One region of the Dickeya sp. CFBP 2040 genome, then DNA from elsewhere that is predicted to be linked to it. Evidence: predicted binding sites of a transcription regulator. Region 1 holds the regulator's gene; the other holds the start of a gene.
What was found. The regulator PhoB, encoded in region 1, activates phosphate uptake and scavenging genes when phosphate is short. The targets are predictions, from matches to a motif close to CTGTCATAAAACTGNCNNAT.

Region 1 (5,152 bases):
CGACACCGACAACACCCGATCCAAAAACGCAGCGGTCAACGGCTCCAGCGGCTTGTCAGGCGCTTTATTGACGTAAATGTAGAGATAACGCGTATAGGGGTAACGCCCACTGCGGATGGTGTCGGCGGTCGGCAACACGTAATCGTCTTTGTCGCTGGCCGCCAGCGGCAACACGCGCACTCCGCTGGCACGAAAACCGATGCTGGCGTAACCGATGGCATTAACCGATGCCGCTACCGCCTGCACCACCGACGCTGAACCGGGTAATTCATTGACCTGCGGCAGAAAATCGCCGCCGCACAGCGCCTGTTGTTTGAAGAAACCATAGGTGCCCGACGCTGAATTGCGCCCATAGCGTAGCAGCGCACGTTGTTGCCAGACGCCGCCCCCCCCCAGTTCCTGCCAGCGTTGCACCGCTTTCCCGGCGCCGCAGCGGCGTGTCACGGAAAAAACGGCATCAAGCTGCTGCACGGTCAGTCCGGTAATCGGGTTGTCCTGATTAACCAGCACGACCAACGCATCCAGCGCCACCGGAACCGCCGTCGGCGCGTAGCCATAATGCCGCTCGAATGCTTCGATTTCGCTACGCTTCATCGGTCGGCTCATGGGTCCCAATTGTGCTGCCCCTGCTGCCAGCGCCGTCGGTGCCGAAGACGAGCCAGCGGCCTGAACTTGCAGGTTAACACCAGGGTAATATTGGCTGAAATCCGCCGCCCAGAAGGTCATCAGGTTCGCCAGCGTGTCGGAGCCAGCACTGGACAGGTTGCCCGCCAGCATCGCCTGCGGCGCAGCAACAGCCTGACCAAACAGACACAACAGCACGGCAAGCAGGCGACGAATGGGTATCATGTGTCGTTTCCAACGGGATGAAAAACAGAGGAACACTATTCTCGGTACAGCAGCGGGGACAATCAAGCCCCCACCGCCACTATCACAACTGAGGGTTCGCCGCGTTCTGGCTCAACACTGAACTGACAATCAACCGATTTGGTAAGGTGAACATGAAGCGTGAGCCTGCCCCTTCTTCGCTGAGGATCTCCAGACGAGAATCGTGGTGGCTGAGCGCATGTTTGACAATCGCCAGCCCCAACCCGCTGCCGCCGGTCTGGCGTGAACGGGCCTTGTCAACGCGATAAAAACGCTCGGTCAGGCGAGGAAGATGTTCGGCAGCAATGCCCGGACCGTTGTCGCTAACCTGAAATTCTGCACCCTGCGGTGTTTGCTGCCAGCACACTTCAATGCGGGTGCCCTGTGGCGTATGGTTAACCGCGTTATACACCAGATTCGACACCGCGCTACGCAACTGCTCTTCGTTGCCAAACACTTGCAATTGTTCGTTGACGCGAAACACAATCTCGTGACGTCCTTGACTCAGGGTATCCGCTTCACGTTTGAGCACTCGCAACATCAGCGGAATATCTACCTTTTCACTGAGATCGATAGCCGCGGCGGCTTCGATGCGCGACAGCGTCAGCAATTGCTGCACCAGCCCATCCATACGGCGGGTTTGCTCCTGCATGGTGTGCAACGCCTTAGATTGCAACGCACCATCCAACGATTCATCGCTCATCATCTCCAGATACCCCTGCAACACGGTCAACGGTGTACGCAGTTCATGGCTGACGTTGGCGAAGAAGTTGCGCCGTGCGCCTTCCAACTGATGCATTTGGGTCACGTCGCGGGCCACCATCAGTAGTTGTCCTTCCGAATAAGGCATCACACGGAATTCTACGTGGTGGGCATTTTTCAACGTTAGCGTTAGCGGTCGGTTGAAATCCTGCTGCTGCATGTACTGGGTAAACTCAGGGTAACGCAGCAGGTTGAGGATATTTTGACCATTGTCTTCCGGCCAGCGAAAACCAAGCAGATGCTGGGCCAGACGGTTACACCAAATAATCCCGCCTTCTTCAGTGGTGATGACCACTGCATCCGGCAACGATTCCGCGCCGCTGCGAAAGCGTTTGATCAGCAACGCCAGCTCACGCCGACGGCGGCGGTTGCGTAGTTGCATCTGATAAAGGCCGTAAAACAGCGGTTCCCAGCTCCAGCGGCCAGGCGGTGGGGTCATGCTGCGATCAACCCACAGCCAGTAAGACAGGCGCAATTGGTTGTAGAAGTTCCAGCACAACGCCGCCAGTACCGACGCCAGCAGAAACCAGGGCAGATAACCGATGATCAGCCCCAGCAACACACCAGGTAAACAAAAAAAAGCCAGCTCCATCGCCAGCTTTTTCCACGACAAACGTTCTAGCACGTCAGATTTTCTCCGGGAATCACGTTATCAATAACGCGTTGAAAAACGGTATCCAGTTCCCCGAACAGTCTGAACCATCTTGTCGTGCCCACTGGTTTCCAGCGCCTTACGCAAGCGGCGGATATGAACATCCACAGTACGGTCCTCAACATAAACGTTAGTACCCCATACATGATTCAGCAACTGCTCACGACTATATACCCGTTCCGGATGCGTCATAAAGAAATGCAGCAGCTTGAACTCCGTCGGTCCCATATCCAGCGCGTGTTCTTCCGTGGTTACCCGGTGGGAAGAGGGGTCCAGGCTTAATCCACGCATTTCGATCACTTCTTCCACCGCCATCGGCGAAATTCGGCGCATTACTGCTTTGATACGTGCGACCAACTCTTTGGGCGAAAACGGTTTAGTAATGTAATCATCAGCCCCCACTTCCAGGCCGCGAACCCGATCTTCTTCTTCACCTCTGGCGGTCAGCATCATGACCGGAATATCTCTGGTCAGCGCTTCGCGTTTCATATGTTTGATAAACTGCAAACCGGACCCGCCAGGCAGCATCCAGTCCAGCAGCACCAGTTCAGGATAAGGTTCGGCCAGCCGGGTAACGGCGCTATCATAATCCTCAGCCTCGACTGGCTGATAGCCGTTCTGCTCCAGCACGAAGCACACCATTTCACGAATCGGTGCTTCATCTTCCACCACCAAAATACGTCTTGCCATATCAATCCTGCCGTTAATCGTCACGGTTAGCGTGCGGTGTGCATTATGCGTCAGTTTTATGACAGATTTATGAAAAATCGGCCCCGCCGGCGGCGGCCTCACTACCGCGACCAGAGCCACCCGTAGCGCTTATTTTTTCCCCTATCACGCTGGTTGACTAGATATTATGGGACATGCCCTAAACTGCACACCTATAATCGCCGATGATAAAGACGCGGCGTTTTGCCATAACAACGGTACCCGGATGGTCCGTTGTCCATCAACACCGCCAAAAACAACATGTCGTTTGCACTCACCTGCAGGGAGTCTCATGCGAATTATTCACACGTCTGACTGGCATCTCGGTCAGTACTTTTATACCCGGAGCCGTGCGCCTGAGCATCAGGCATTTTTGCACTGGCTGGTTGAGCAGGTTGAGCAATATCAGGTTGATGCAGTAATAGTAGCAGGTGATGTGTTCGACACCGGCGCACCGCCCAGTTACGCCCGTGAAATGTACAATCAGTTTGTCGTCGCGTTGCAGCACACCGGTTGCCAGTTGGTGGTGATGGGCGGCAACCATGACTCGGTCGCCACGCTGAACGAATCACGCGCGCTGCTGGCCTGCCTGAATACCCAGGTAGTGGCTGGCTTTGAGGGCGATATCCACCAGCAGGTGCTGGTGCTGAACAACCGTGCCGGCGAGCCAGGCGCATTGTTGTGTGCTATCCCATTCCTGCGCGCACGCGACCTGCTCACCAGCCAGGCAGGCCAGTCTGGCGCACAAAAACAGCAAGCATTACAAGATGCTATCGCCAGCCATTATCAGCACAGTTACCAGCTTGCCTGCGAACAGCGTGCCACGCTGGGTCGGGCGTTGCCGATTGTGATGACCGGACACCTCACCACAGTGGGCGTCGCCACTTCCGACTCGGTGCGTGATATTTATATCGGCACGTTAGACGCCTTTCCGGCACAAGCTTTCCCCCCGGCAGACTATATTGCGCTTGGTCATATTCATCGCCCACAGCGGGTGGCGCAATGCGAGCATATCCGTTACAGCGGCTCGCCTATCCCGCTAAGCTTTGACGAGTTGAATCATGAGAAATCGGTCTATCTGGTGCACTTTGAACAGGGCAAATTACAAGAGGTCACTGCGCTGACGGTGCCGACTGAACAACCTATGCAACTGGTGAAAGGCAATTTGCCGGAGATCGAACGCCGTCTCGCCGGATTCCGTGACTATCATGGCGACAAACCCGTGTGGCTGGATATTGAGATCGCCACGCAGGACTACCTGAGCGACATGCAACAACACATTCAAACGCTGACCGAACCGTTGAATGTGGAAGTGCTGCTGCTGCGTCGCGCGCGAGAACAACAGCAACAAATGCTGGTGCAACTGGAGAAAGAAACGTTGGAAGAGTTGCAGCCTGCCGAAGTATTTGAGCGGCGTCTGGCGCTGGAGGCAGACCTGGATGAGGCGCATCAGCAACGCCTGAAAGGATTGTTCAACCGGATTATGCAAGAGATAGACGCACAGCGACAGGAGACATCCGCATGAAGATTCTTAGCCTGCGTCTGAAAAACCTTAACTCGTTGCAGGGCGAATGGAAAATCGACTTCACCCGCGAACCCTTCGTCAACAATAGTCTGTTCGCCATTACCGGTCCCACCGGTGCAGGTAAAACGACATTGCTGGACGCCATCTGCCTGGCGTTGTACCACCAAACGCCACGCCTGAAGGTCAGCCCCAGCCAAAACGAACTGATGACGCGCCACACCGCCGAGTGTCTGGCCGAAGTCGAATTCGAGGTGAAAAACGTCGCCTACCGCGCCTTCTGGAGCCAGCACCGCGCCCACAACAGCCCGGAAGGCAACCTGCAACCGCCCAAAGTAGAGATGGCGTTGTGTGCCAGCGGCAAGATTCTCACTGATAAGGTGAACGAAAAACTGGCGATGATCGCCGATATCACCGGTCTGGATTTTGATCGTTTCACCAAATCGATGATGTTGTCTCAGGGGCAGTTTGCCGCTTTCCTCAACGCCGACGCCAATCAACGGGCCGAACTGCTTGAAGAACTGACCGGCACCGACATCTACGGTCAGATCTCAGAGCGGGTATTCGAGAAGCATAAAGAGGCCCAGAGCCAACTGGAAACCTTGCGGGCAAAGGTCGCCACACTGGAATTGCTGAGCGAT
Region 2 (5,152 bases), on a different contig from region 1:
GACGGCGAAGCAGAAGATGTGGCGGTAGCACTGAACGAGCAGTACCAGCCGCGTTTTGCCGGCGATGCACTGCCGTCATCACTGGTCGCTTGCGCACTGGCGATTGCCGACAAGATGGATACGCTGGCGGGGATTTTCGGCATCGGCCAGCATCCAAAAGGCGATAAAGACCCGTTCGCACTGCGCCGTGCTGCGCTGGGCGTGCTGCGCATCATCGTGGAAAAACGCCTGCCGCTGGACTTGCAAACGCTGACGGAAGAAGCGGCACGCCTGTACGGCGACAAGCTGACTAACGCCAACGTGGTAGACGATGTGATCGAGTTCATGCTGGGCCGCTTCCGCGCCTGGTATCAGGAAGAAGGTCACAGTGTCGACACCATTCAGGCGGTGCTGGCACGCCGCCCGACTCGCCCGGCGGATTTCGACGCCCGTGTGAAAGCGGTGAGTCATTTCCGCACACTGGAGCAAGCCGAAGCGCTGGCCGCCGCCAACAAGCGCGTGTCCAACATTCTGGCGAAATCCACCGAAACACTGAACGACAGCGTGCAGGCGGCGTTGCTGAAAGAGAAGGAAGAAATTCAGCTGGCGACGTATGTTACCGCGCTGACCAGCAAGCTGGCACCGTGGTTTGCCGAGGGGCGTTATCAGGAAGCACTGGCGGAACTGGCACAGTTACGTGAGTCAGTCGATAACTTCTTCGATAAAGTAATGGTAAACGCCGACGATCCGCAGGTGCGCATCAATCGCCTGACGCTGCTCAACGAACTGCGCAACCTGTTCCTGAAAGTCGCGGATATTTCGGTGTTGCAATAAGTGTGCAGATAGTTTTATTCACACGCAAAAGCCTCCTTTTAACGGAGGCTTTTTGTCATTAAGCGCTATTGACCACTGTTATCAATCAGAGCAAGGCACCCCTTCCCCTAATGACTACCGCGACGTAGTTACATAGCGGTTTCGGGGTTATCGCATGGTCACAAACTCTTCTGCCGCCGTCGGGTGAATCGCCACCGTATTGTCGAAGTCTTTTTTGGTCGCACCCATTTTTACTGCCACCGCAAAACCCTGCAGGATTTCATCCATGCCGAAGCCGATGCCGTGCACGCCAACGATTTTCTCTTCTGGTCCCACGCACACCAGCTTCATACGACACGGCTGGCGGTGCTGCGTGACTGCGGTGTACATGGCGGTAAAGGCAGATTTGTAAACCTTGACCTGATCGTCGCCGTACTGCTGGCGCGCCTGCGGCTCAGTCAACCCAATGGTGCCGATAGGCGGGTGGCTGAACACCACCGTTGGGATATTGGTGTAATCCAGATGCTCGTCCGGCTTGTTGTTGAACAGCCGCTCAGACAAACGACGCCCCGCCGCCACCGCAACCGGCGTTAACTCAACGGCACCGGTGTTATCGCCCACCGCATAGATGCCAGGCACGCTGGTGTTTTGAAACTTATCCACCACGATGTAGCCTTTTTCGTTGCGCGCCACACCCGCCACGTCGAGATTGATCTTATCGTTTGCCGGTTCGCGCCCTATCGCCCAAATCAGGCAATCCACGGTTTGTTCGTGCCCACTTTCCAGTTGCAGCGTCAGGCTACCGTCGGCGTTTTTCACCACCGCTTTGGGGATAGATTCGGTATGCAGCGCCGGGCCTTCGGTATTCATCACTTCAACCAGCGTGTCTACAATCAGCGGGTCGAACTGGCGCAGCGGCGCATGTTTACGCACAAACAGGTGAACATCGGCACCGAGCGCGTTCAGCACACCGGCGATTTCCACCGCGATATAACCGGCCCCAACAACGGCAACCCGCTGCGGCAACGCCGTCAACGCAAAGAAACCATCGGAATCAATACCGTGCTCCGCACCGGGGATGTCCGGGCGCGTTGGCCGGCCACCGGTGGCAATCAGGATATGGTCGGCGGTGATGCGCTCGCCGTTCACCTCCACCGTTTTCGCATCCACGAAACGGGCAAAGCCCTGAATCACCTCGACCTGATTTTTCCCCAGCACGTTATTGTAGGACTGATGAATACGGTCAATGTAGGCGCTACGGTTTTTCAGCAACGTATCCCAGTTAAACTGATTAACGGTGACATCAAAACCATAATCCGGCCCGTAGTGGTGAATGGCTTCAGCAATCTGGGCGGCGTGCCACATGACCTTCTTCGGTACGCACCCGACATTGACGCAGGTGCCTCCCAGGTACCTGGCTTCAATCAGCGCACATTTCTTTCCATACATGGCTGCACGATTGACGGAAGCAATGCCGCCGCTGCCGCCACCAATGGCGAGATAGTCATAATGTCTGGTCATCAGGGCTCCACGCTTGCTTTCAATAAATGTTCGATACAAGTAAACAGACCACTCCTGCCACCACACCCGATGCTGGCGCGGATAGCGGAGTACGAATCAACGAGTCATGCTAGCGAAAAGTGTAACGCCAGCGAGCAGGATCCGGCAAAGACAGAAAGCGGGATTGTATGAAGAAATGCGTGGCGATTCGCAACGGTTTTGAAAATTGATGCGATAGGCAAATCCAGCTACAACCGGTTTAAGGGGATAGGCTCTTATTTTACAGGTATTCCTGATGGGAATTATCAATCAGCAACGCCTGTACCTGGCTGAGTTTACCGTTGTGATGGTATAGCGATGGAAAGCAGGCGAACCTACAAGTTTTTCCTTTGGGTAACAAAAAATGGTATTGGCATTCCAGATTCGTCTCCCCCTTTTTTTGCCGCGAGCGGCGCTCAATCGATAAGTGACGGCTAATCACAACAGGTCTAACCCGATCCAGCTGTCACAAAAATGTCATATTAGTTGCATTTTACTGTCATCAAATTGACCTATTTTTTCCACCAGCAAACTACACTCTGATTTAAACATACACTCTGATTAAACAATAGCTCCGGGTCTACACGTTTAAGTATCCCACAGGAGGGATTATGAAACTCATGCGTACCACTATTGCCAGTATTGTTGCAGCAAGTTTTTCTCTGACGGCGGTTTCTGCTTTTGCCGCAGCAAATATTACCGGTGCTGGTGGCACTTTCCCCGCTCCTGTTTATACAAAGTGGGCTGACTCTTACGAAAAAGAAACCGGTAACAAGGTCAACTATCAGGGTATCGGTTCTTCCGGTGGCGTGAAACAAATCCTGGCTAAAACCGTTGATTTCGGTGCGTCGGATGCCCCGCTGGAAGATGCCAAACTGGCTCAGGAAGGGTTGATTCAGTTCCCGACCGTTATCGGCGGTGTGGTACTGGCGGTGAATCTGCCGGGCGTGAAATCCGGTGAGTTGACGCTGGACGGTAAAACCCTGGGTGACATCTATCTGGGTAAAATCAAAAAATGGAATGATGCTGCCATCGCCAAACTGAACCCAGGCGTGAAATTGCCGGATCAGGACATCGCTGTCGTACGTCGTGCCGATGGTTCTGGTACGTCTTACGTATTCACCAGCTATCTGGCGAAAGTAAACAGCGAGTGGAAAGAGAAGATTGGCGCAGGCAACACCGTAAACTGGCCGACCGGTCTGGGTGGTAAAGGCAACGACGGCATCGCGGCTTTCGTACAACGTCTGCCAGGCTCTATCGGTTACGTTGAATATGCTTACGCTAAGCAGAACAACCTGACCTACACCAAACTGATTTCCGCTGATGGCAAAGCGGTTACCCCGACAGAAGTCTCTTTCAGCAACGCCGCCAAGGGTGCTGACTGGAGCAAATCGTTTGCTCAGGACCTGACCAACCAGAAAGGCGACGACGCGTGGCCGATTACCACCACCACCTTCATCCTGATGTACAAAAAGCAGGATAAACCGGAGCAGGGCAAAGAAGTGTTGAAATTCTTTGACTGGGCTTACAACAAGGGCGGTGCACAGGCTAAAGCGCTGGATTACGCAACGCTGCCGAATGAAGTGGTTGCCCAGATTCGCGCTGCCTGGAAAACCCAGGTTAAAGACAGCAGCGATAAGGCACTGTACTGATTGCGGTTAGTCAGGAAAGGCTGAATGAGTTACTGGAGGTGGATAAACCGGAAACGGGGTATCCACCTCTGATACTGATTAGAGCCGTCCTCATTATCGAAAAGACGCAGTTATCTGAAAGAAGAGAGACGTATGGCTGAACACAAGCCAACTAATACACTTGTGGAAAGAAATATTACACCACCAGGAAAACAGGGTGACATTCTCTTCGGGGCGCTGGTCAGACTAGCGGCCCTGTTGACGTTACTGCTGCTGGGCGGAATTATCGTTTCCCTGATTTTTGCTTCCTGGCCAAGCATTAAGACGTTTGGTTTTTCCTTTCTGTGGACCAAAGAATGGGATGTGCCCGCAAAGCAATTCGGGGCACTGGTACCGATTTACGGCACCCTCGTCACCTCGCTGATCGCACTGATTATTGCCATCCCCATCAGCTTTGGTATCGCATTGTTCCTGACGGAACTGGCACCAGGCTGGCTGAAACGTCCGCTTGGCGTAGCGATTGAACTGCTGGCCGCCATCCCCAGTATCGTCTACGGCATGTGGGGGTTGTTCGTATTCGCTCCGCTGTTTGCCACCTATTTCCAGCAGCCGGTAGGCAATGTGCTTTCCAGTATTCCGCTGATCGGCACGCTATTTTCCGGGCCGGCGTTCGGCATCGGCATTCTGGCAGCCGGGGTTATTCTGGCTATCATGATAATCCCCTACATTGCGGCGGTAATGCGTGATGTCTTCGAGCAGACGCCGGTCATGATGAAAGAATCGGCTTACGGCATCGGTTGTACCACCTGGGAAGTTATCTGGCATATCGTGCTGCCGTTTACTAAAAATGGCGTCATCGGCGGGATTATGCTGGGCTTGGGCCGGGCGTTGGGCGAAACCATGGCAGTCACCTTCATCATCGGCAACACCTATCAACTCGACAGTTTCTCACTCTATATGCCGGGCAACAGCATCACCTCTGCGCTGGCCAACGAATTTGCCGAAGCTGACTCCGGACTGCATACCGCGGCATTGATGGAGCTGGGCCTGATCCTGTTTGTGATTACCTTTATCGTGCTGGCTTGTTCCAAGCTGATGATCATGCGTCTGGCAAAAAATGAAGGAGCACGCTGATGGCAAGCATTAGCATTGAAAACCGTTCCGACATGCAGGAAACCCGCCGCAAGATG

Region 2: the regulator PhoB is predicted to act here: its motif matches at 2,795-2,814, upstream of pstS (phosphate ABC transporter substrate-binding protein PstS).

Annotation. Positions count from the first base shown of each region.
Region 1 covers NZ_JAAVXH010000084.1:85,480-90,631, forward strand. Annotated here, with positions in the region: gene Dpoa2040_RS11440 (PstS family phosphate ABC transporter substrate-binding protein) at 1-849, opposite strand, end outside; gene phoR (phosphate regulon sensor histidine kinase PhoR) at 932-2,254, opposite strand; gene phoB (phosphate response regulator transcription factor PhoB) at 2,282-2,971, opposite strand; gene sbcD (exonuclease subunit SbcD) at 3,282-4,514, shown strand; gene Dpoa2040_RS11460 (AAA family ATPase) at 4,511-5,152, shown strand, end outside.
Region 2 covers NZ_JAAVXH010000074.1:78,741-83,892, reverse strand. Annotated here, with positions in the region: gene glyS (glycine--tRNA ligase subunit beta) at 1-813, shown strand, start outside; gene gorA (glutathione-disulfide reductase) at 961-2,313, opposite strand; gene pstS (phosphate ABC transporter substrate-binding protein PstS) at 2,943-3,983, shown strand; gene pstC (phosphate ABC transporter permease PstC) at 4,116-5,096, shown strand; gene pstA (phosphate ABC transporter permease PstA) at 5,096-5,152, shown strand, end outside.